Regions from separate parts of the Paenibacillus sp. 10L310 genome, predicted to be linked through region 3. Evidence: riboswitches for the same ligand, from Rfam matches in the RefSeq annotation. Region 3 holds a riboswitch; each other region holds the start of a gene.
The links. Region 3 has a riboswitch for thiamine pyrophosphate ahead of tenA (thiaminase II). Riboswitches for the same ligand answer to the same signal wherever they lie in the genome.

Region 1: another riboswitch for thiamine pyrophosphate. It lies ahead of AC1DE7_RS15325 (ABC transporter ATP-binding protein); the one in region 3 lies ahead of tenA (thiaminase II).
Region 2: another riboswitch for thiamine pyrophosphate. It lies ahead of AC1DE7_RS29535 (ABC transporter substrate-binding protein); the one in region 3 lies ahead of tenA (thiaminase II).
Region 4: another riboswitch for thiamine pyrophosphate. It lies ahead of AC1DE7_RS09700 (thiamine phosphate synthase); the one in region 3 lies ahead of tenA (thiaminase II).

Annotation. Positions count from the first base shown of each region.
Region 1 covers NZ_JBFTKC010000005.1:368,812-374,770, reverse strand. The annotation lists gene AC1DE7_RS15335 (ABC transporter substrate-binding protein) at 184-1,251, opposite strand; gene AC1DE7_RS15330 (ABC transporter permease) at 1,419-2,249, opposite strand; gene AC1DE7_RS15325 (ABC transporter ATP-binding protein) at 2,239-3,003, opposite strand; TPP riboswitch at 3,162-3,264, opposite strand; gene AC1DE7_RS15320 (radical SAM/SPASM domain-containing protein) at 3,482-4,357, shown strand; gene AC1DE7_RS15315 (pectate lyase) at 4,705-5,373, shown strand; gene AC1DE7_RS15310 (copper amine oxidase N-terminal domain-containing protein) at 5,555-5,959, opposite strand, start outside.
Region 2 covers NZ_JBFTKC010000027.1:35,155-41,113, forward strand. The annotation lists gene AC1DE7_RS29515 (MFS transporter) at 267-1,502, shown strand; gene AC1DE7_RS29520 (DUF2798 domain-containing protein) at 1,903-2,412, opposite strand; gene AC1DE7_RS29525 (VOC family protein) at 2,587-2,973, shown strand; gene AC1DE7_RS29530 (NAD-dependent epimerase/dehydratase family protein) at 3,128-3,745, shown strand; TPP riboswitch at 3,890-4,002, shown strand; gene AC1DE7_RS29535 (ABC transporter substrate-binding protein) at 4,309-5,349, shown strand; gene AC1DE7_RS29540 (thiamine-binding protein) at 5,574-5,864, shown strand; gene AC1DE7_RS29545 (ABC transporter permease) at 5,864-5,959, shown strand, end outside.
Region 3 covers NZ_JBFTKC010000009.1:73,875-79,833, forward strand. The annotation lists gene AC1DE7_RS19310 (nuclear transport factor 2 family protein) at 1-271, shown strand, start outside; gene AC1DE7_RS19315 (nucleotidyltransferase domain-containing protein) at 467-1,549, opposite strand; gene tenA (thiaminase II) at 1,746-2,408, opposite strand; TPP riboswitch at 2,521-2,618, opposite strand; gene AC1DE7_RS19325 (endo-1,4-beta-xylanase) at 2,824-5,496, opposite strand; gene AC1DE7_RS19330 (PRD domain-containing protein) at 5,793-5,959, opposite strand, start outside.
Region 4 covers NZ_JBFTKC010000003.1:158,585-164,543, reverse strand. The annotation lists gene AC1DE7_RS09715 (hypothetical protein) at 1-285, shown strand, start outside; gene AC1DE7_RS09710 (hypothetical protein) at 272-1,255, shown strand; gene AC1DE7_RS09705 (ABC-F family ATP-binding cassette domain-containing protein) at 1,394-2,944, shown strand; TPP riboswitch at 3,020-3,129, shown strand; gene AC1DE7_RS09700 (thiamine phosphate synthase) at 3,356-4,018, shown strand; gene thiO (glycine oxidase ThiO) at 4,036-5,208, shown strand; gene thiS (sulfur carrier protein ThiS) at 5,205-5,408, shown strand; gene AC1DE7_RS09685 (thiazole synthase) at 5,411-5,959, shown strand, end outside.

The DNA.
Region 1 (5,959 bases), on a different contig from region 3:
GCCACTTAGGATTGTTATAAATAAATTCTGATACTCCGATGCTTGCTTCAGGCCAATTCCATTTCGCAAAACTTCATGCATTGGATCCTACGTTTTGCTAACTTTGCTTTTAATCCCCTTGCTTTCATTCCCTTTATGATCAATCACTTTTCCTTCATTTACGTTGCTCTCCTTTATTTACTCTCAGTGCAGATTAATAAACGCATCCTCGGCTTTCACCGATTCAGGAATCAAATCCTGTTCAACGAGCCATGCACGTACATTTTCCCACGATTCCATTTCCTGCCGACCAAATGGTTGGCCTTCTTCATTCATGAGTGGTAGCAGAATTGCCAGGCTTTTGGTTTCGATCTCCGGGTCAAGCGGTGATGTTTCATTCTCATGAGCGAGCAGAATACTCAAGGCTTCTTCTGGATGCTCAGTCACATATTTCTGTCCTTCCTGGACCGCTTTGACGAACCGGGTAAGTTGGTCTTTTTTCGCTTCAATGCCAGCTTCACTTGCAGTCAGGACCAATTCATAATAATCAGGCACACCATAATCGACGGGGTTAATCGATTTCATGGCATGTCCTTCTTTCTCCAAAATCAATTGTTCATGGTTAATAAAACCACCCATAATCGCATCCGCTTGTCCGGAAGCCAGCGAAGGAATCAGATCGAACCCAACGTCGACCAGATTTATGTTGTCGGGATTGCCGCCATCCTTACTGATCATCGTGCGTACCATCGCTTCGTACAGAGGAATGGAGGAATAACCAACAGTCTTTTCTTCAAGATCTTTGGGTGAACTTACGTTGCCATTCGCTTCGGTCAACAGATGCACTAGGGGGTGGCGAACAACAGCAGCAATGGAACGTACAGGAATGTTCTCGCCACGCGCGAGCAAGATTTGGGGCTGGTAACTTAGGGCCAGATCAATTTTTCCGGCAGCAACAAGTTTGAGCGAATCATTGGTATCCGCAGGCATCTGAATATCGACATCCAGATCTTGGTCTGCAAAGTATCCTTTTTCCTGAGCCACATAGATGAAGGAGTGTACTGCATTCGGGTACCAGTCGAGCATGATAGACAGTTTATCTTTGGTGTCTGATGCTGGTTCGGTTGCAGACGGATCTGTTTGCTGTGTATTGGTTGCCGAATCTGTTGTTGGCGTATTTTGGCTATTGTCTGTGGTGCTACATCCGCTAACGATCAGCAAAAGGCTAATGAGTATGATGGGAAGCAGGGAGTATATACCTTTGTTATTCATAAATGAAGTTCCTCATTTCATCGTTTTGATTTGTAGAAAATGGGCAACAGCATGTTAACGATAATGTGACAATGAACTGATTGAAGATGTTGCTGAAATTGTGCATAAGATATGTTTTGTTTTGAAGAATGTAACTCTTGTATTTACATCAAATTTCTATCTAAGTATTATCCAACTTTTCTGTTGCCTCCATGACGATGACGCCGTATGCTAAACCGTTTCTCCAGCCAGGCAATCAGTACAAACAAAACGATCCCAAGCAGGGATAACAGCACAATAGCGGCAAACATCGCATCCGTGTTCATGTTGCTGGACATGCGGCGGCTGAAGTATCCGAGACCTTTGCTGCCACCGAGCCATTCGCCAATCGTTGCCCCAACCACGCAGTACACCACAGACATCTTTAGCCCGGAGAAAAAAGAGGGAAGTGCCAGCGGAACCTGGAGTTTGCAAAAAATATCCCACTTGCTGGCGCCCATGGTGAGCAGCAGTTCACGCTGCTCTGGATCGCCTTGGCGGAGTCCATCGTAGGTACTGACCACAATGGGAAAGAATGCGATTAAGAACACCACGGCGACTTTGCTCCACAACGTGTAACCAAACCACAGGATAAATACGGGGGACAAGGCAATCAACGGTATGGTCTGACTGATCACGATGAAGGGATACAATGCCTTTTCAATCGATCGGTTCATATGCATGCCTGTTGCCAGCGTAATTCCAGTCACTATGGACAAGACAAAACCAACAACAACCTCCATAAAGGTAGCAGGCAGATGGATGGTCAACAGCAGACGGCGATGTTCAACCAGTGAGCTTGCGATGGCCGTGGGTGCAGGAATGATGAAGGAGGGCACCCATCCCATACGCACAATCACTTCCCAGATCGCCAGTAATAAGAACATGAGCATAATGAACAGACCATATTGGGAAAACGACCTCGAGAGCCACTTTAAACACCACGTCCAAACGCTAACCTCAGCTCTATCATTTTGCATGTAATTGTTCCTCCAGTTGTTGCCTCATCTGCACGAGAGCCAGTTCGTAGATCATGTCCGAATGCCTTGGGCGTGGTAAAGGAACCGTCATCTCCCGCAACTGCTGACCTTGCCCCCCTGGAGTTAACAGAATGATACGGTCACTTAACAGCAGGGCTTCTTCGATGTCATGTGTAATGAACAGCACGGTTTGGCCAAAGCCCTCCCACAGCTCCAGCAACCAGCGATGCATTTCTCGTTTGGTTAGTGCGTCGAGTGCACCGAAGGGTTCATCCAGCAACATGAGCTGCCCGCCTGTAAGCAAGGTACGCAGCAATGCCACCCGCTGCCGCATGCCGCCGGATAACTCATCTGGATAGGCCTGCTCATAACCGGACAAGCCGAACTTTGCCAATCCTGCGATGATATCGGCTCGTAGTTTGTCCTTGTCCTGTCGGCCTGGTGCCAGCTCGGCAGGTAGCATGCAGTTCTCCATGACGGTACGCCAAGATAACAGCAGATCTTTCTGCGGCATATAGGCGACTCGTCCGAGCCGTTGTCCGTGCGGTACATCAGCAATATCGATGGTGCCGACGGTTGGCTCATGCAAGCCTGCGAGTAGCTTGAAGAGCGTGCTTTTACCTGATCCGCTGGAGCCGATGAGCGAGACAAATTCTCCTTGTTGAACCTGAAGCGACACATTGGAGAGCACAGGGGAATCCTTTTTTTCGGGAAAAGCAAAGCTTACGTTGTGAATGGTTACATGGTTATCCATCTGATCCTCACCCCCTTGATGTCAGACTACTGCAATAACAACGGCATCCTATACTCTGCAAAAGGAACAAAAAAGACCCACCCATTTCCGGAGAAATGAGTGGGTCTGTAAGTTAAATCCGCAATTTATCTTCACATACATGAAAAAATTCCGCTTACTAAAAGGCCGCTCCACTTCCCTCCGCTGGTATGATCCAGATCAGGTTCAAAGGGTCCGAATAGTCATATTCGTCTCAGCCGCAAGGCTCCCCTAGTGCAAAAGTTCAAGATATGCAGTTGTGTGTTCAGCATATATCACTCGAACATGAACTGTAAAGAGGCAGCGTGATAGAATTCTTGAGATGAACTTGGAGTCAGACCCGAACAACTGAACAATTTACCTGGGCTCCCTAACCCGATATAATAGTGGTGGCGCATATTGGCCGGATCACAAATGCAGGCGGGATTGTTCTCCCTCCGAAGCAGAATGGGGACCCGAGTTGAAAACGTTCAAAAAAGTATATATTGAGATCACGAGTATCTGCAATCTGGCATGCAGCTTCTGTCCGCAGACACAGCGTGCCAAAGGATTCATTGACCCTGAAGTCTTCAACAATATACTGGATCAAGTTAAACCACACACCAATCATATTTATCTACATGTCAAAGGTGAACCCTTGTTGCATCCCAAAATAGATCTGTTGCTCGATTCCGCACATGAGAAGGGACTCAAGGTGAACATTACAACGAATGGTACACTGCTGCCCAAGACTCAGCATAAATTGCTTGGCAAACCGGCGCTGCGGCAGATGAATTTCTCCCTGCACAGCTTCGATGGGCATGAAGGTTCAACAGATCGTGACGGATACCTGCGTCATATTTTGTCCTTTGTACACGAGGCCGTTAAGCACAATGTCATCATCTCATTCCGACTTTGGAATCTGACGCAGGATAACTTCACAAATGCTCAGATGAATCGAAATCGGGAGACCCTTGAAGTATTGGAACGTGAATTCAATCTCGACTTCCGCATTGAGGAAAAAGTAGTCCCAGGCAGTGGGGTCAAAATTGCCCCGAATGTATACCTGAATCAGGACCATGAGTTCCAGTGGCCAAGTCTGGATGCACCTGAAGATGATGGCAAAGGCTTCTGCCATGCATTGCGCAGTCAGGCAGCTGTGCTTGTAGATGGAACGGTGGTTCCATGCTGTCTCGATGGCGAGGGTGTGATTAACCTGGGTAATGTGCATGAGAAGTCATTCTCGGAGATTATTGAGGGTGAGCGAGCAAACAATCTGGTATATGGCTTCTCCAAACGTGAAGCTGTGGAAGAGTTGTGTCGAAAGTGCGGTTATCGTCAGAGATTCGGAGCCTGATATCTTATATGAGCAACCAGGAAGCCATTCAAGATCACACATTTGGAGACAAATGTAGTGGTCTTTTTTTGTTATTGGGGATTAAGTGAGGGGTACAAACGTTACAAATGAGCATACCAGAGGTTGATATGAGCATATTGCTTGAGAGACCTAGCATGCAAAAAATGCCGATATGACAGGGATTGTACGATGTCATGATATATCTGATCTAATGATTATTCTAGTTACCTTCCTTATTTGGTAGGATTAGGTTGTTGGTCGGACAGAGGTGCACCTCTGGCAAACTTCCAGTACAAGCCCAGGCTGTACATTACCAAAAAACGAGAGAATAAGGGAGGAATAAAGTTATGAAAAAAATGTTGACGTTGTTACTGTCCGCTGGTTTGGTTGCTTCTATATTTGGTGCAGTTCCGGCTGCGGCTGCGCCTACGGTTGTAAATTCAACTATTATTGTTCCAAAGGGCACGACCTATGATGGTCAAGGCAAAACATTTGTAGCTAATCCTTCCACACTTGGCGACGGATCTCAAGCAGAAAATCAGAAGCCAGTCTTCCGTCTGGAGGCAGGGGCCACGCTCAAAAACGTAAACATTGGATCACCAGCTGCTGATGGTGTTCACTGTTATGGCAACTGTAATATATCGAATGTGGTCTGGCAGGACGTGGGCGAGGATGCACTGACATTGAAGTCTGCCGGAACGGTTAACATTACCGGTGGGGCAGCGTATAAGGCTTATGATAAAGTGTTCCAGATGAATGCAGCTGGAACAATTAACATCAAAAATTTCCGTGCAGATGATATTGGCAAACTGGTTCGCCAAAATGGTGGAACTTCCTTTGCAGTTAACATGACGCTGGATAACTCCAACATTTCCAATGTAAAAGATTCGATTATGCGTACAGACAGCAGCACATCACAAGGGAAAATTACGAATACCCGTTATTCCAAAGTACCAACGTTGTTCAAGGGGTTTGCTTCAGGGAAAACGAGCCAGTCTGGGAACACGCAATATTAGACAGAAGATTGAATCGCTGGAGTTGGTAAAAGTTTAAGCTCTGCTTGTAATTTGAAGTTAAAATATAACGCCAAAAAGAGCGTTCCAAGGTCATTGTTACAATGACTTTGTGGGACGCTCTTTGTAATGCAGATGTCATAGTATAGTTCTGCTGAGCAATGTTTTATAGAGGATGCTCAAATTATTGCTCTCCCGGAACTTCAACGATGACTTTGCCTTTCTCGGGGACAACAGAACCGGTATCAATAGAGTCCAATTTGTTCATGATTTCGTAAGAGGTTTCTTCAAGCATGCGAGAGTACTTAAATGATACGAGTGTTTGACCTGCTACGGAAGGACGAGTCCCTGCTTCAGCAACGGCTTTGTTTTTAATAAAGAACAGGTCACCGATGGTTCCGGCATTTTTGCTGATGTTAGCCTGCCATTGTAGCAGTGCACTTCCATTTTTAAGGATATAATAACTGATCAGATCGTTATCCTCAACAACGAAGAAACGATCTTTTTTGTCTTGTTCAAAAATGTATTCAATGGATGAATCCACTGGACCCAAAGGGTTGCGAATGTCCAGACGTGCTTGTCCCAGTTC
Region 2 (5,959 bases), on a different contig from region 3:
GTCCGCGATAACGGGCGGTTCCGGTTAACTTGGGGAAATATCGCTCCCCTGGCGAAAACGCCTCCGAGTTGGATGCTCTTCAACGGCATGGTCCGATCTGTAATTGTTGGTCTCAGTATATACGAACGCCGGACCAGATTGCAACCTTCTGTATCGATCAGGAATTCATGGCACAACGTAACATGTCCTGTTATGATAGACTTTGTCTTCAAGATTGCGCTTTATTGTGATCCTCAATTTATGTATATAAGTAGAAGGGGTTCTTTATGAAAAAATTACTTTGGATCGGATGTCTGTCCTATTTCCTGATTGGACTTGCCCACGTTGTGCTCGGTTCCATTCTACCGGTTGCACTTGAACATTACGGCAAAGATTATAGCCAAGGCGGAACGCTGATCTTTGCCCAATTTGCCGGATTCCTGGGTGGTGTATTGTTATCTCCATGGCTGAACAGACGCTTTGGTAAACGGGGAGGCCTGTTAATCGCCACAGCGTTGCTCTGTATTGCAGAATTATCCTACATGCTGCTGCCACCATGGGGCTGGATGTTCGTCATTGCACCCGCTGCCGGCTTTGGATTCGGAATGGTTGAAGCTGTTATTGGCACCATTATCATCGCTGCAATCAAAGACAATACAGCCGTTGCTATGAGTCGACTGGAAGTGTTATTCGGGATTGGGGCGATGGTCATGCCGCTCATTGCCAGCGGTCTGATTGCTGCCGGATACTGGCGTCTCTCCTTTCTCGTTGTTGCGATCTGCGCAGCGCTGACCTTTGTTTTCTGGGCGAAAGGATCATTCGGTGAACTCGATAAGTTTCTGGAGCGACAGAGTTCGAATCATGCTTCCGTAAATACGCACTCTGCTGGGACATCGGGTGAGATGCATCCCGCATCTGCAAGTACATCCAGTCCAACCTATCGTGGCCGTAACAGGACTCTTCTGGTATTATTCGTCCTGTTCTTCTTCCTCTATGTTGGCACAGAGATGAGTCTTGCGAACTTCATGCCGGCGATCCTGATTGAGAAAATGAACATGAAGGAAGCCGGAGCAGCCCTTAGTGTCACCTGTTTCTGGATTGCCATGTCCGTGGGACGGCTCTTCGCCGGTTATATCGCAGAGAAATTCCAATACCGCGTATATGTCCTGTACAGTTGTCTTGCATCTGTTCTCTTGTTAATGATATTTCCATTTACAAACCAAATCTGGTCTGCATTTCTCATCATCTTACTGCTTGGACTTGCGATGTCAGGGATATTCTCCATTGCCCTTGTCTTCGCCAGTAAACTGTTGCCCGGAACAGAAGAATCCACACCTAGCATTTTGATTGCCTCAGGTGGGGTTGGCGGTGCCATTCTGCCTTTGACTACGGGATGGAGTCTTGATCATCTGGCGGTTAATCAGTCTGCATGGATGCTTGCGATCTTTGCAGTTGGCCTGCTTGTCATTAGCGTAATCACGTTTCAATGGCAGAACAAACATATAGCCAATTCTGCGACTTAACAGTTCTGTGTTGATCCAGTCCTGAGGATTAGAAATACCTATTAAAGAAATTGAAATGTCCACCGCCATGACCTGACGGTGGACATTTTTTTGTAGCGTTACTCTGTTCTAACGAACCTAGCACACGCTATCCCCCTCCATTTCCGCATGTTTGAAATCTAACGAATCCTAGAGACGTTATTATAGATAATTAGCTTCAATTAAATGTCTCGTTGGAGGTTTTTTTGCATAATAACACCGCTGAGATTCGTTAGGTTTTCATTCCCTTAGGAACTTGCCTAATAAGGTGTCCTCGATTCGTTAGCGCTGTTTTGCCTCTCTCATCACCTTTCATTAAAGGTGAGAATAATATCTATTCATTTGCACAAGATTGCCCAGGAAATACTTATGGTCAACCAAATCACACACTTTTATTAACGACAGGCATTACGGGCCCGTTATCCTTGATGAACTTACCGAATACATATCGGACGAGTGGTCCCAGAACGATCAACTGATATGGAAGCGCAAGGCTGAAGTTACGAGCAATGGTATGGAGATACGTACGGAGTACGGATGACCCACTTAATTGATCAGCGAGATATGCCGAGATCATTCCATACATGGACATGATCAGAACCATGCCAATCACCATGAAAAATGACATGACGAGCACACCCAGAATCTTGTAGGACTTGTCAAAGGGCAAAGAGAATGCAATCTTTCTCGCCACAGGGCCAACAATGAAAGACTCCACCAGAAACGCGATGACAAAACATAATATGAATTGAAGCAGTATTTCAAGCGGGGACATCTTGCCGAGTAACCCACTGTGCCATAGATTGAAGAACATCATGACCAAGACCATTCCTATACACATCATTAATCCGAAAATAATTTGTTCCTTCTTGCTGGTTGGCAATTCTCTCATCCTCTCTGTTTACCTTCGTAATTATAGAGATGAGGAAACCCTTCACATAAGTGAACATTTTGTGAACAATTATGATTTTTCCATTTTAAAATTGGATTTGACAACCATGTAGTACAGCTCTATGATATCCCTTAAAATGGTAGAAACATTCACTACATAAGGAGGTTTTTGATTGTGAGTTTTCAAAAGCGCATTGACCACGTCGGCATTGCCGTTCGTGATCTGGAGACCACGCTGCGTTTCTACACGGAGATCGTTGGTCTTGAATTGAAAGACCGGGTGACCCATACCAACGGCGTCATTCAGCTTGCCTTCCTTGGCTTCAATGGAAGTAATGAGACTGAGATTGAGTTAATTCAAGGATACAGCGACAAGCTACCTTCTGAAGGTACGGTGCACCATTTTGCGATCCACGTGGATGATCTTGATTCTGAGTACAAACGCATTCAATCCACCGAAGCCGAATTTATCGACGGAGAGATTATCACACTGCCTAACGGTTACCGCTATTTCTTCATCTATGGACCTGAAAAGGAATGGATTGAGTTCTTCCAGCGCTAAGAATTGGAGCTGATTTCATGAACATTTTAATTACTGGCGCAGCCGGAAAAATTGGACGTGACTTGTCCCAACACTTGCAGAAGCATTTCGCCTGCGACTAACGGATTTAAATATCGACAGACTGCATACGTATCAAGGGACCAGCCATGAGATCATGACACTGGATGTGACAGACCCCGAAGCCTGTCAGCGTGCTTGCGAAGGCATGGATGTGGTTGTACATCTGGCTGGAGATCCTTCCCCGAATGCCGGATTTTATGAATCGTTGTTGGACATCAATATCAAAGGTACATTTAATGTATTCCGTGCAGCTAAAGACCAAGGTGTACGAAGAGTCATTCTTGCAAGCAGTGCACAGACGATTGAGGGGTATCCCATTGATGCTCAAGTCTATCCGGACATGCCAACACGTCCACGGAATTTGTACGGGGTTAGCAAATGTTTTGGAGAATCGCTCGCTTCCTATTTTGCGTATACCGAAGGTTTACAAAGTGTAGCAATACGTATAGGTGCATATGATGATTTTCAACCGGACGGACCCGTGCTGGAGGCAAGGGATATGAGCGCGTATATTAGTCCGGCTGACTTGTGTGATTTGATGTTCAAAGCAATTACAACTACCGATCTGGAACCCTTCACCATACTGCATGGGATCTCGAATAATCGGTTTAAACGATTAAATCTGGAAAACACTCAGAAACAGGTAGGTTATGACCCAAAATCCGATGCTTTTGCACTCAGTCAGATTGCCTTATATGATTCCCCACGATAATTATTGAAAATAACACATCCAAACAGGCTGTTATACATATGTATAACGGCCTGTTTGATAACTTATACGTGTCCCTATCCAGTTCATGACTGGACACGTTCCACCCGCTGGCCTATAATTACACCTAGTAATGCCCGTAACTTCATAGTTTCCCAGGGGAGTCGGAATTGGCCGGCTGAGAGTGTATCCCACCAAGATACTAACCCTTAGACCTGATCTGGATCATGCCAGCGTAGGAATCGGAGTATATCGAAATGGCACAGCCCTATGGCTGAACGCCACCTCTCTAACGCCTGCACGCGTCCCGGAATACGGGGCGCTTTTTTTGTTACTATCAGAAAGTATAAGTTTGGAAGCATCACCTTCCTGATATTGCAAGAAAAACTGCCGCTAAGCGCAGTCTGGCTTCCTTGAATGACATCGATGGACGTTTTACTTGTTCAAAAATAACGTCATCCGGATCTCAACTGGTATAAATCTGTCGATTTATGCAAGATGATTGGATATGAAGCCAAGGAGTACCCCGTGCCAATCGGCCGGACATACCGAAGGAGAGACCACAGATGAAATGGCGTAAAACGATGGGATTGTTGCTCTTGTGCGTGCTTATGGTGACTGTAGCCGCATGTGGTGGCAAAGAAGCTGCCCCAGCTGGGCAGAACGGCAACACAAATACGGAAAGCAGCAACGAAGGTGACACTGCCGCCCTGAAAGATATTAAAGTGGTGCTCGACTGGACACCAAATACGAATCATACAGGCCTGTATGCAGCTGTAGATCAAGGTTTTTATAAAGCCGAAGGCTTGAACGTGGAGATTGTACAACCAGGTGCCGGTGGCGCAGATACAATGGTTGCCTCCAATGAAGTGCCTTTTGGCGTAAGTTATCAGGAGAGTGTAACTCAAGCCCGCACACAGGGTGTTCCATTGGTCTCCATCGCAGCAGTTATTCAGCATAATACATCTGGTTTCGCTGCTCCGGCGGATCGGAATATCAAGTCACCGAAAGATTTTGAAGGTAAAACCTATGGCGGTTGGGGTTCCCCAGTCGAAGAAGCCGTGATGCAATCCATTATGGAAGGCGACGGAGCCGATGTATCCAAAGTGAAAAACATTAACATGGGTGACGCCGACTTTTTCACCGCAGTGAAACGAGACATTGATTTTGCATGGATTTTCTACGCTTGGACGGGTATTGAAGCCGAACTGCGCGGGGAACCGATCGACATGTTATATGTGAAGGATTATTCAGATGCATTGGATTACTACACGCCTGTACTAGTAACAAACGAGCAGACGATCCAAAACGACCCTGAGTTGGTGAAAGCATTCCTGAAAGCCACTTCAGAAGGATATCAATACGCAATTGATCATCCCGAAGACGCAGCCAACATTCTGATCAAGGCCGTACCGGATCTGGATAAAGACTTGGTACTGGCAAGCCAGAAATGGCTTAGTCCAAAGTACACAGATGACGCCCCACGCTGGGGTGAGCAAAAGCAGGAAGTGTGGCAGAACTACACCGACTGGATGTTTAGCAAAAAACTGCTGGATGAACAGATCGATGTGAGCAAGGCATATACGAACGAGTTCTTACCCCAATAAAATTTCTCATATAAAACGAACTTAAATTTTACACGAGGACGGAGAGGACAGAAATAACGTGAAAAAGCGAAGCGGTCGCCTTTATCACCGGATTTTCCCTTTAGAGAAAGGGAATCAAAAAAATCTGGGGATAACAGCGATTGGAAGGTTATTCTGTCATCGAAGTGGCAAGTGTAACAGTCATTAGTTCATTTTATATATCACGAAAGGAGCCGTGATCTCTCATGGCAAGCACACTACTTAGTATTCAGGTTATCCCGAAAACGCCAAATGGCGAGAACTCTTATCCTTACGTTGATCGAGCCATTGAAGTTATTCAGCAATCTGGCTTGAAGTATCAGGTGAATGCGCTCGACACAACGATGGAAGGTGAACTGGAGGAACTGCTGGAAGTTGTACGTAAAATGCACGAGGTACTTGTGGAGGCTGGCAGCCCAAGCATCATCTCCCAGATCAAAATCGCCCATAGCCCTACTGGCTTCAGCATGGATACCCTGACGGAGAAGTATCGCTAATGCCTGCCTATTTCAAAAGTGTATGGCCGCCCATTGTGGCGGTTATTCTCTTTATAGCGATATGGCAGGGAGCCGTCTCCCTCTTCCATATTGAG
Region 3 (5,959 bases):
ATTTGTAGATTGTTTCTCAGAAAATGCCGTCGTGTTGGATGAAGGAAAAAAGCGAAATGGCAAACAGGCGATTCGGGAATGGAGTGATCAAAACCATTTCGCGGCGAATGTAACGTTAAAGCCAACATTAGCAAAAAAAATAGGTGATGAAATTGTGCTAACATGCGAGCTGGATGGTACCTACGACAAGACTGGTCTACCCGATCCACTATTATTGAATTATCATTTTGTTATTGTTGACGATAAAATCGTCAGACTTTCCATTTTTTAAAGATATCCAAATGTAAAAACAATGTTTGGTTCTTAAAATTAGATTCAGTAGTATCAGTCTAAAATTCGTTGGAATAATGCTTTAATTTCTCAGGGGATTTGCTATGATTTCCCTGAGAAATTATTTAATCAAAAGCAGATGATTACATTGTTTACAGTCCGTTTCCACGGGCTTATTACCAACTGGGATGTAAGGTCAATGATTCATATAATGTGCATATAGTTGCTCGAAGGTTGTAAAACGTTCGACTGTTCTGCCGACCTTATCATACTCTTCTAGATAATCATCCATCACTTCAAGGAGCTTCTCTTTCATAACTGGTAAATTATTTGCATCAAAGTACCGCATAAGATCATATTTCTTGGTGCCTTTCTCCATGGCCATTTCATCAAGATATCCATGTGCTCCAAAGGCCGAAAGAAAGACGTAGGAAGCATCGTTCGCTGTAACACCGTTCAAAATTTTATTACGGTAGTTGCACCACAATTCTTCATATGTTCCCCTCAGATTATCAAAGGTCGGAGCCGGTTTAACAATGAAGTTATCACACATCGTGCTATGTAACCTCGTAACGCTATTCAACATATTAAAAGATGTTATTCGAATATCTTCAATGGTATGAGCTTCGATGATTGACATGTATAAGGATTCGAGATCATCTGGAACATAGCGAAACGAGCGTATCTCTTCCAAATATCGCTTGATCCCTCGTTTGATACACGTGTTATTCATACTCACCAAGGCATTGACGAGATTGTACAGAACGCCAGCAGATGCATATCGCACTGAACCGATATCTTCACCAAGCATCGTATCGCTGTATGCTTGCTTAGCCAGATCAATCCATTTATTTGCTCGATTAAGACACACTTCTCCTATCGGATTCGCAAGTGCATCAAGAGCTTTTTGCTGGAAGTTGTTCAATTTCTCCAAATCCTCAGGCTTTGCATAGTAGAGTATTTTCAGGTCGGTTAGGCTCGATACGTTGGGACTCTCCAAGGTGGATTGCTCTTGTATTCTTGAATCCCATGGCGTGCAATAGATGTCATACCCAACATCGTCCAAGATGAAGCAGTCAGATATTTCCCATCCCTTTTCTGTATTATTAATGATAATTAAATCAAGATCGCTCTTCTCGTGAAAGTCCTCGGTGCTAAATGAACCAGTAAGCCCAATAATGGCGATATCATCTAGAAAATCTCTTTTTACGCGTTCAATCACCATGTTAATGAGCAGTTCATTTTTGTCCAGCAGCTTCTTTTTTATGATTTCGTTCATTCGTTACCCCTCTTTGTATGGTCCGGCCGTCCTTTATCACAACAACCTTAACTTGAGTCTATCGATTTAGAGGTGCGGTTACTATGTATAAGATGACTTAAGTCATCTTTGCACAAAATCCGCTAAACCGTCGATACGACGAGTTAGCGGATTTCATTAGTTCCTTGATTAGCTGCTCTCTACTTTACCAGTGAACTCAAGGCTCCAGCTTCCATGACATTTCCCAAAAATCAAGCTCAAAGCGACTGCACATCACGAAAATATCCTCCATCCGTTGGTACGTTTTCTCGCTACAATCTTCTAATAGCTTATCCGTTAACGTCACAAGGGATTGATTGTTGCTGTTGTATTCAGAGGAAGCATATCCTGTGATCCACTCTCCGTAAAAAGGATGCTCAGCTGCACCTGGCTTTTGGGCAAGGACTTGACCAATCTCTGCATAGCTCCATGAGCAGGCCAGAATGGATACAAGTACTTCTGCTATGCCACCCGCATGGGAAACAGAGAGCATATAGTTAGTATAGGCTGCATTTTTCAGGGCAGGTTTTACCTGGAAAACATGATCCTCTGTAATTCCTAATCGCTCCATATAAGAACGATGAATTTTCATTTCACCATTCAGGATGTTATCTACGTTTTCACTAAAAAACTGCATCAATTTGGGGTCGTGCGACTTGACGATACCAAGTGCAAATACGCGGGCATAATCGAACAGATACAAGTAGTCTTGCAGCAAATAATAACGAAATTGTTCGACCGTTAAGGAACCATCTCCGATTCCTCTAACAAAGGGATGCTCGAGACATTCCTTCCACACGGGCTGTGCTGCCTGATATAGTCTCTCTGAAATAGTCAACATGTGTTCTCCAATTCATAATGTACGTATGTAAAAACAAAAAAACGAAACATCCATAGGATGTTTCGCAGACAAATACACTAAAACAAGGGGGTTCGCATGAGCTTCCCAAGTACAGCGTTTCATCGTTGCATCCCTACGTTGGCATTATCCAAGTCAGGTAAGGTCGGTTTAACACCCTCTCAGCCGGTTAAGGCTCCCTCGCAAACGGTTGTATGTAGTTGATTACTTTCTTATCCACATAAAAGAAAAAATAACATTCATTTAGTATATCAAGGTCTGTTTAATACAGTCAAGGCAGATTGTATCGCCCTCATCAGCTTGAGTGACGTATGTAAACGATGAAAACCATCACAACAATGGTTGAGTTTTAGCCACTGTTATGATGGTTTCTATTCTTGCAACTACTGCCAATGGTTTAATGCCCGAGTTTGTTCTTTCCCACAAAAGTGAGTATTCCGTACTGGGAAGTGTTTCTCCAGCTCTCATTGGTCGTATCATTCCACTTGGCTACGTTCTGTTTACCTCCACCCTGGTTGTCGTTAATTTGAAGCTCGAAACCGAGAACATTTCCTGTTTTGGGCGTCAATGATTGTAAATGAATTCTGGCTTCTACGAGGTATCCTTTATTCGTTTTCTTCACAGCACTTACAAGGCGTCCGGGTGAGGCACCGCCTGCAAAGGTTCCTACATTGTCTGCACTGATTCTGAACTGGGCATCATCATATTGAAAATACGGTGTGCGCTGGTGATTCTCGTCCAGGAAAATCTCAACCGAATCCTGATCCCATGGGTTGATACTATCTGTAATGATGTTTGGATCAGTGACGTCGATCAGCAGGTATAGATACTCACCTGACCACATTGCGCGAGCCACTGCCTCTGCACCTTCGCTCTGGTTCAACCGTTTTACTTCAAATGGTGCAGCCTTATTCCATGATGTGTCTTTCTTCCCATCAATCTGAACAATCCCTTGCACAGCTTGTGCAGATTTGGGCATAGGGGCGAGTTGAATCACGCCGTATTTGCTTGTATCCTGTTCCTGAGATTGTGTTCGATCATTCCAGTACAGTGGATTATAAGGTTGTGTCCCACTTGAACCGCCATCAGTCACACGGATATCCAATCCGGCTTCATATTCTGATCCGACTTGGATACCACCCCACGGAATGGACAATTCAACCTGATATCCGGCTTTTGTCTCGCGTACACGATATGAACGCTGCTCCACACCCTCAGCTTTGCCCGACCGCTTAATGATTACGTGTCGGTCATCTGCTTCATATGAAGTGGTCTTGCCATTATTGAGATCAACAAAGATATCTACTCTGTCATTCACATCTGCCTTTGCATCCTGTACATCCACGAGGATATACAGGTTACTATGATCCCATAAAGTGCGGAAACTGGCTGATCCCGTAGAGTCACCCTTCAGTGGAGTAGACACCGCTTTGTTCCAGAGCGGATCTTGTGTCTGTTTTTTGATATCCGGTTTACCCGAAAGTGAGACGGCTCTCTGCGTCAACACAGGCAAACTGGATTCATCCACGAGTCCCCAGTATGCCTTTTTGGCCTTCAGGGCTGAATCAAACAGCATAGCCTGGTTGTTGTAAGACTTCTCATCTTGGAGTCCCCATAAGGTAACTGAAGAAATGTGGTCTTTGTGTTTTTTGTACAAATCCAACAGTTCCTTATATCGATACGCCTGCTTTACTGCAACTTCATCGGACATCTCTTCACCAAATGGAATTCCGCTATCCACATCCAGTTCCGTGATCTGAATATCCAATCCAAGTTCGGCGAACATGCTGATCGTTTTTTCAATTTCCTTGATGGGCGGGGATTCCAGGTTATAGTGGGATTGCAAACCCACACCATCGATGAGCCCTTTCTCTTTCAGTCGTTTGACCAACTGATACATATGCTCTCTTTTCTCAGGGATTTCCGTGAAGTATTCGTTGTAATATAATTTGGCATTCGGATCGGCTGCACGAGCGAATTCATAGGTTTTCTCAATATAATCCGGACCAATTAGTTCATAAAAGGGACTTTTACGTAAACCGTTGGCATCACCATTGCTATCCGCAATCGCCTCGTTTACCACATCCCAGGCATAGATCTTACCTTTGTATCGGGTCATGACGGTTTCAACGTAATCCTGAATCCGGGCAAGTAGTAATTCTCGACTCGCAGGGTTACCCTGAGGATCCTTGAACATCCACTCTGCTGCATCAATATGCCACAACAACGCATGTGCGCGTACGCCCATACCATGCTCCTCGGCGAACTGAACATATTGATCGGCTGCCTCGAACTCATAAACACCTTCGGAAGGAGACATGTACTTCGGTTTCATCTCGTAGGTTGCGGTCAAGCTGTTAAAGTGCTTTGTGAGCAGTTGTCCATATGCGCCTTCCAACTGCCAGCGATACACCGCTGCACCAATGGGGAAATCATCTTGATACAGGTCCTCCAGAGACAGAATCCCTTCTTCAATCTCCAGTTGCTCGGCCAGAGTAATTGATACATCATCCACATAGAACGATAACGTATCTACGCTATCTTCAGAGATGTAGGGTGTTTCGATGAACAAATTCAATTCAGTGGGATCATCGCTATACTGAAATTTTCCGGTGATCTTGTGCCATGTATTCCATTCTGCTTTGGCAATTTTCACGCTACCGATCGGGTTCCAGCTTTCGGCAGTTGTTTTTTTATATGTGGTGAGCTGTAGTGTTTGATCCGTGGTGGGCTCCTGGGTAAGTCTTACATATGCCGCAATTTCATACTCTTGGTTACGCTTAAGCATATCCTTCATGGATAACATCGGTCCATGATAGGAACGCTCACGGTTGGCGACCAGCATACTGGACTGACCTTCGTGTGCCTCCTGCTGTGTCACTGTCAGCCTTTCGTTACCTGTACGTGGAGTCCATCCCTGAAGTGTACCGTCTTCAAAGTTTGTACTCAAATGACCTCCCTCCACTTCCGTAACTGCCTTGGCTGCATGTGAGACATTCGAAAATGGAAGCATGGCGAGTATCAGCACAAGAACCAAGGCTGCAATATTCCATTGACGTAACCGTTTCATACAATTCCTCCTCTTGATTGGGTCTAATTATTTCTGAACGGATTAACATCCAGATAAATAGATTATAGCTCTTTAGACAGCGCTTACATATAACAAATTTACAATAATTACAATAAAATGTTATCACTTGGTAATCTCATGTGGGTTTAGGAAGCTGGAGTTCGTTCGCAAGGGATATCAAAAAACCGCTACATATTTGCAAAAATAAAAGACCGTTTCCCGATAAAATACGAGAAAACGGTCATCGTTAGAAAGTATCTTTTTTCCTGTCTGCTAACAGGCATATAAACTTTGTTTTATAATCGTCCCTCGTGACCCTGATCCTCCTGCACAATTCGTGCAATGTGAATCATCAAATATAATAATTCCTCGTTCGATATGGAGATGTCCAGCATATTCTGCACGTAGGTTTTGATCATCTCCGCGCATTTGTATTCAAGCGGGTGCTCCTTCACCATGTGTT
Region 4 (5,959 bases), on a different contig from region 3:
ATAGACCCGATGGACAATAACAGTTTTAACGGGACCTATGAAGTGGTGCAGGATGGATATTATGCAGCTCAGATTCGAGAAAGACTATTCCCATCCTCAGGTGTGATACCGGTTGATGATCCTGGCCGAAGATATACGTTGACGACAGGGGATTTTTTCACCGTGACGCTCCAAAATACAAATCGTACACCTTCCATGCTCATTCGTGAATGGTTGAGTGGCACGGTTCAGGCTTCAGCAGTATTTGTAACATACGGAGGTATGGTCCTCAATGAAGATTACTGAGCTTTCCATTGTATTCGTGCTGATCTTTTTCCCGCTCTTCTGGATCATCTCACTCCATACGCAAGATGCCGAGGAGGCTCAATATCTTGGCCAACGATACAGAGCTGCACTTCAAACTGCAGTCATGGATGCAGGTGCAGTGATGCATCAAAATGAGAAGCAAAATGATGAAGCAGGTTATGATTCAACCAAGTTTGTTAAAGCGGACAAAGAGCTTGCCTTGTTGACATTTACGCAGACGATGGCTTTGAATATGGGGATTCAGAATGATCCTGCAGCTATTCGAAACATGTTTAATTACATTCCTGCCGTGGTTATTCTGGATTATGATGGCTATTATATGTTGTCCACAGAAACAGAGTTGACAGGTAACCGTGAAGATTCTTTAAGGCAAGTGTGGAGTCCCAAGAAACCTTATACATATTCAGATTCTAATGGTAACAGTATTAACTTTACACTGGACGACTACGTATATGCCTTTGACGCAAGCGCAGGGAAATGGATTGAGGGATTCCAAAAAGAACTGGCCTCAAGCACACAGATTCCTTTACTTCAGAATACCAGCGTATTTGAGCAAGTTAGACAAAGCCGGATTGTGACTGCTGTTCAGGATGATCTGGCTGATGTGATTAACCGCCATAATGAGTTTGCCAGAAAGAACGGTATTTCCTATACGTTTACGATGCCCCTGATTGCGCAGGAAGATTGGTACAACTCCATTAACGATACAGGGATTATGGCCTTTATCCAAGGTATAGGTGTGGGTGACCAAAAGATCAACAATTATGCGATCGGTGGAGGCAGACTTGTGAAGAAAACGGCCATCGTAGGTGGGGTAGATTCTTTAACGGGTATCAAGTACTATTACCCCTCCACATGTGGTAATGGTTACCGTGCTGAAGAGGTGTTTACAGACGCAAGACAAGCAGCTGCACAAGGCTATTTTGAATATAAATGCTCTAATCGTTAGGGTAGCCTGTATGATAAAATCATGTAAGAGGTTCCTGAACTGTTTACATTACTTTCAGAAAAGACGGGACCTGTGCTAGAATAGGGTTTCGGAACAATAACAAAAGTAATGTCTAATAGATAGGAGCAACCTCATCTTATGAGTTTATTGTCAGTAGAGAACGTAAGTCACAATTTTGGAGATCGCACGTTATTTAAAAATGTATCGTTTCGTTTACTTGCCGGAGAGCGCGTAGGACTTGTTGGTGCCAATGGTGTGGGTAAATCCACATTAATGAACATCCTTACCGGTAAATTGCTTAAAGATAGTGGAAAAGTGGAATGGACACCTAAGGTCCGTTATGGATATCTGGATCAGCACACGAAGCTTACCCCAGGCAAAACCATTCGTGACGTTCTTAAAGATGCATTCCTTCCGTTGCTTGAATTAGAAAAAGAAATGATGAATATAACGGACCAGATGGCAGATGCAGATCCAGATAAGCTGGAGCAGTTGCTGGAAGAGATGGGCGATATTCAGGAACAACTGGAACAGGGCGACTTTTATCTGATTGACGTAAAAGTGGAAGAGATGGCCAATGGACTTGGTTTGTCCGCAATTGGTCTGGATCGGGATGTCGCAGCTCTAAGTGGTGGACAACGTACCAAGGTGCTTCTGGCCAAGCTTCTGCTTGAGAAACCTACAGCTCTTTTGCTGGATGAGCCGACCAACTATCTGGATGTAGAACACATTGAATGGTTGTCACGTTACCTGAAGGACTACCCTCATGCGTTTCTTTTAATCTCCCATGACACGGAATTCATGAATGAAGTCGTAAATGTCATTTATCATTTGGAATTTGCCAAATTAACGAGATATGCAGCGAACTATAACAAGTTCCTCGAGATGGCTGATATGAATAAAGCCCAGCATATTGATGCGTACGAGAAGCAGCAAGAGTACATCAAGAAGCAGGAAGATTTCATTCAGCGTAACAAGGCACGTGCTTCAACTTCTGGTCGAGCGAAGAGCCGGGAGAAGCAACTGGACAGAATTGAACGTATTGATCGTCCAGATGAAGCGGCCAAACCAACGTTCAAATTCAAGGATGCCCGCGCGAGCAGCAAAACGGTCTTTGAGGGCATTGATTTTGAAATTGGATATACGTATCCTTTGCTGCCTAAAATGACAATGACAATTGAACGTGGTGAAAAAATTGCCATCGTAGGTTGTAATGGTGTGGGTAAATCAACACTGCTGAAAACCATCCTGGGAAAAATATCTCCACTCAGTGGAAAGACTTTCTTGGGCGATTATCTCGAAACGGCCTATTTTGAGCAGGAAGTTCGTGCTGGGAATATCACGCCGATTGAGGATGTCTGGAATGAGTTTTCACATTTGACCCAGAATGAGGTCCGGGGTCATCTCGCTCGCTGCGGGTTGAAAAATGAGCACATTACCCGTCCGCTTAACATGCTGAGTGGTGGAGAGCAAGCCAAGGTTCGTCTATGCAAACTCTTGATGCGTGAAAGCAACTGGATTCTATTCGATGAGCCGACGAACCATTTGGATGTCACAGCTAAAGCTGAGTTACAGCGTGCCTTGCAAGAATTCAAGGGAACGGTGTTGCTGGTATCTCATGAACCTGATTTCTACGAGGGTTGGGTTACCAAAACATGGAATGTTGAAGAATGGTCTGAGAAAAACTAGACAATTCAAGCAACGCTTAATAGAAATGAACGGTGACAAAAAAATCCTTCTATGGTAACATAGGCTACAACTTCATATGAACACTAGGGGGGCCGCACGATGTGGCTGAGATGGAAGAATGCGATTCCGGACCCTTTGCACCTGATCTGGATCATACCAGCGTAGGGAAGTGGCGAGCGCGTTTCAGTGAATGACGTGAGCAAACGGCAATTCGAAAGAATTCAACCGTCTTGCTTAGTAAATTGAAACATGCAGTTGCGTGTATAACGTTATGGCTATAAGGTCTATAGCTTTATTGCACGAAATGAACTGTATGTATCAGTCAGTCATCTGGTCCTATAATTAATACGCAGCCACTCCCCTACGGGAGTGGCTTTTTTGTGTTTTCATAGCATTCACGCATGGAAGGAGATGAAAAGTACGGTAATTTCTCATGAACGTGTACACGGATCATTTGAACTGCATGTTGTATCTACGGGTGTAGGGAATCAAGCATCTTTTGTAAAAGCTGCAAAGGACGTTTGGCCATGGGTGGACTACATCCATATACGAGAGAAACAACTCTCGTGGCAACAAAAGATCGGTTGGGCTGAAAGTCTGCGTGGTGTTGGCGTTCCGTCTTGTCGCATCGTTATCAATGGTTCAGAGCTGCCTTCACAGAATGACATCTATGGCGGTGTACATTGGGGGCAAGATGCGATACGTAACTACAACCCTGCTGTTATAAGCAATGTCCAGCGAATTCGTCTGGGTGTATCTGTTCATTCAATCGATGAGGCAAAAATCGCTGAAGAACGGGGAGCCGATTACCTTTTCTTCGGGCATGTCTACTCAACCAACAGTAAGCCTGATCTTGAACCAAGAGGATTATATGCTCTGGCTGAAGTGTGCTCTGGTGTCTCCATTCCTGTCATGGCGATTGGGGGCATCGAACCGGGAAACATTCACGCTATTCGCTCTGCAGGCTCACAGGGAGTCGCTGTGATTTCGAATGTATGGGCGAGCGATTCCCCGGATCGGGCCGCTGAATCATTAAGGCAGGCTATCGTTGCTACAGAAAGTTTGAGCCGCTGAATCAAGGAGATGAGAGGATGAAAAAGATCATTACTGATAGACCGGATAAGATTTATGCAGAAACGATTATTGTAGGCGGAGGCGTTGTTGGATGTGCCATTGCGTATGAGCTTGCTTCCCATGGACAGGATGTGCTGTTACTGGAGCGTTCGGCGATTGCAGGAGGGACTTCTTGCGCAGCGGCTGGGATGCTGGCAGCAGACAGTGAGGATTTTGCTCATCCTTTGATGGCTAAGCTTGCCAGGCAGAGCAGGCAGTTACTTATCGAGCAACAGGTGCTAATGGCTACACTCAGTGAGATAGAGACTGGTCTGCAACGCCAGGGATTCCTAACTCCTTTTCGTTCATACAGTGAATTAAGTAGTTATAAGGACAATCGGAAGTCTGCGTTGTCTGCTTCTGCTGATGAGGTGTGGTGGGACCGTTCCGTTGTGCAACAGGAGGCATCATGGCTTAACAGAGATACGTATGGAGCCTACTACAGACCTTACGAGAGTGAAATTCTTCCAGTCCATCTAACGAAGGCATATGCTGAATCCGCTCAAGCATTGGGAGCACGGGTTATGGAGGACATACAGGATATACGTGTGCAAGCAAACGAACACGGCGTGCAGGGGATCACCACATCGATCGGTGAGATGAAATGCAAACAGGTCATTATAGCGGCTGGATTACAGAGTGAAGAGTTGATGAGACATGTGAATCTGAGCTTGCCTGTGTGGTCGGTAAAAGGTGAAATAGCCGCCGTTCAGTTCTCAGATGAACATGCAGGGTACAGACCTGATAGAACGGTGTATGCAGAGGATATCTATATTGTTCCCAAAGCCAATGGAGAGGTTTGGCTTGGGGCAACCAGTCTGCCAGGCAGAACGGATTTGAACGTTTCTGTACAGGGTGTTCAGAAGCTGCTAACAGCGGCTACCCACTGGGTACCTGGGATGAAGGAAGCGCAATTTATACGAGCGTGGGCAGGCGTAAGACCGGCAACTCCCGATGGACTGCCTTATATAGGTGCTTGCAAGAGTATACCCGGGTTGTTTGCCGCCTTTGGACATTACCGCAACGGTATCTTGCTTAGTGCGATAACAGGCAGGCTTATCGCTGAGTTGCTCGCTGGCAAAAGCTCAGAAGAACTCGGAATTGAGGCGCTGAGCCCTGAGCGATTGAACAGAAAGGGAGTGGTGCAGTGAATATCATCGTTAATGGTCAACGGATGGAGATTGAAGACAGATTGAATCGTGTGGATAAATTACTCCAATCTTTTGATTTGCAAGTCAAGACTGTAGTTGTAGAGCTGAACAAGCATATTTTAACCCGTGAGTATCATGAAACGACGGCATTAAGAGAAGGCGATCGAATCGAGATTGTACATTTTGTAGGAGGCGGTTGATGATGTTGAACATTGGTAAATATACGTTTGAGTCCAGATTGTTGCTTGGAACAGGTAAGTTTTCGGATCTGGAAGTGCAAAGTCAGGCTGTGGAAGCATCTGAAACGGAAGTTTTGACCTTTGCTGTTCGTCGTCTGAATCTGGAAGAGCGTAACCAGAAGCATTTCCTGGATACGTTGGATCTGGATAAATACACACTTCTTCCGAATACGGCAGGGGCTTCCACTGCGGAAGAGGCGGTGCGGATTGCCGAGCTTGCGCGGGCTTCAGGACTTTGTGATATGATAAAAGTCGAAGTCATCGGAGATGGAATGACGTTACTCCCAGATCCGATTGAAACGTACAAGGCTTGCGAAATTTTGCTGGAAAAGGGCTTCACGGTATTGCCTTATATTTCGGATGATGTCATTCTGGCCAAAAGGCTACAATTACTTGGCGTACATGCTGTAATGCCTGGCGCTTCTCCCATCGGAGCTGGTAGAGGTATCATCAATCCCTATAACCTTGAGATCATCATTGAGCAGGCCGTTGTACCTGTAATTGTGGATGCT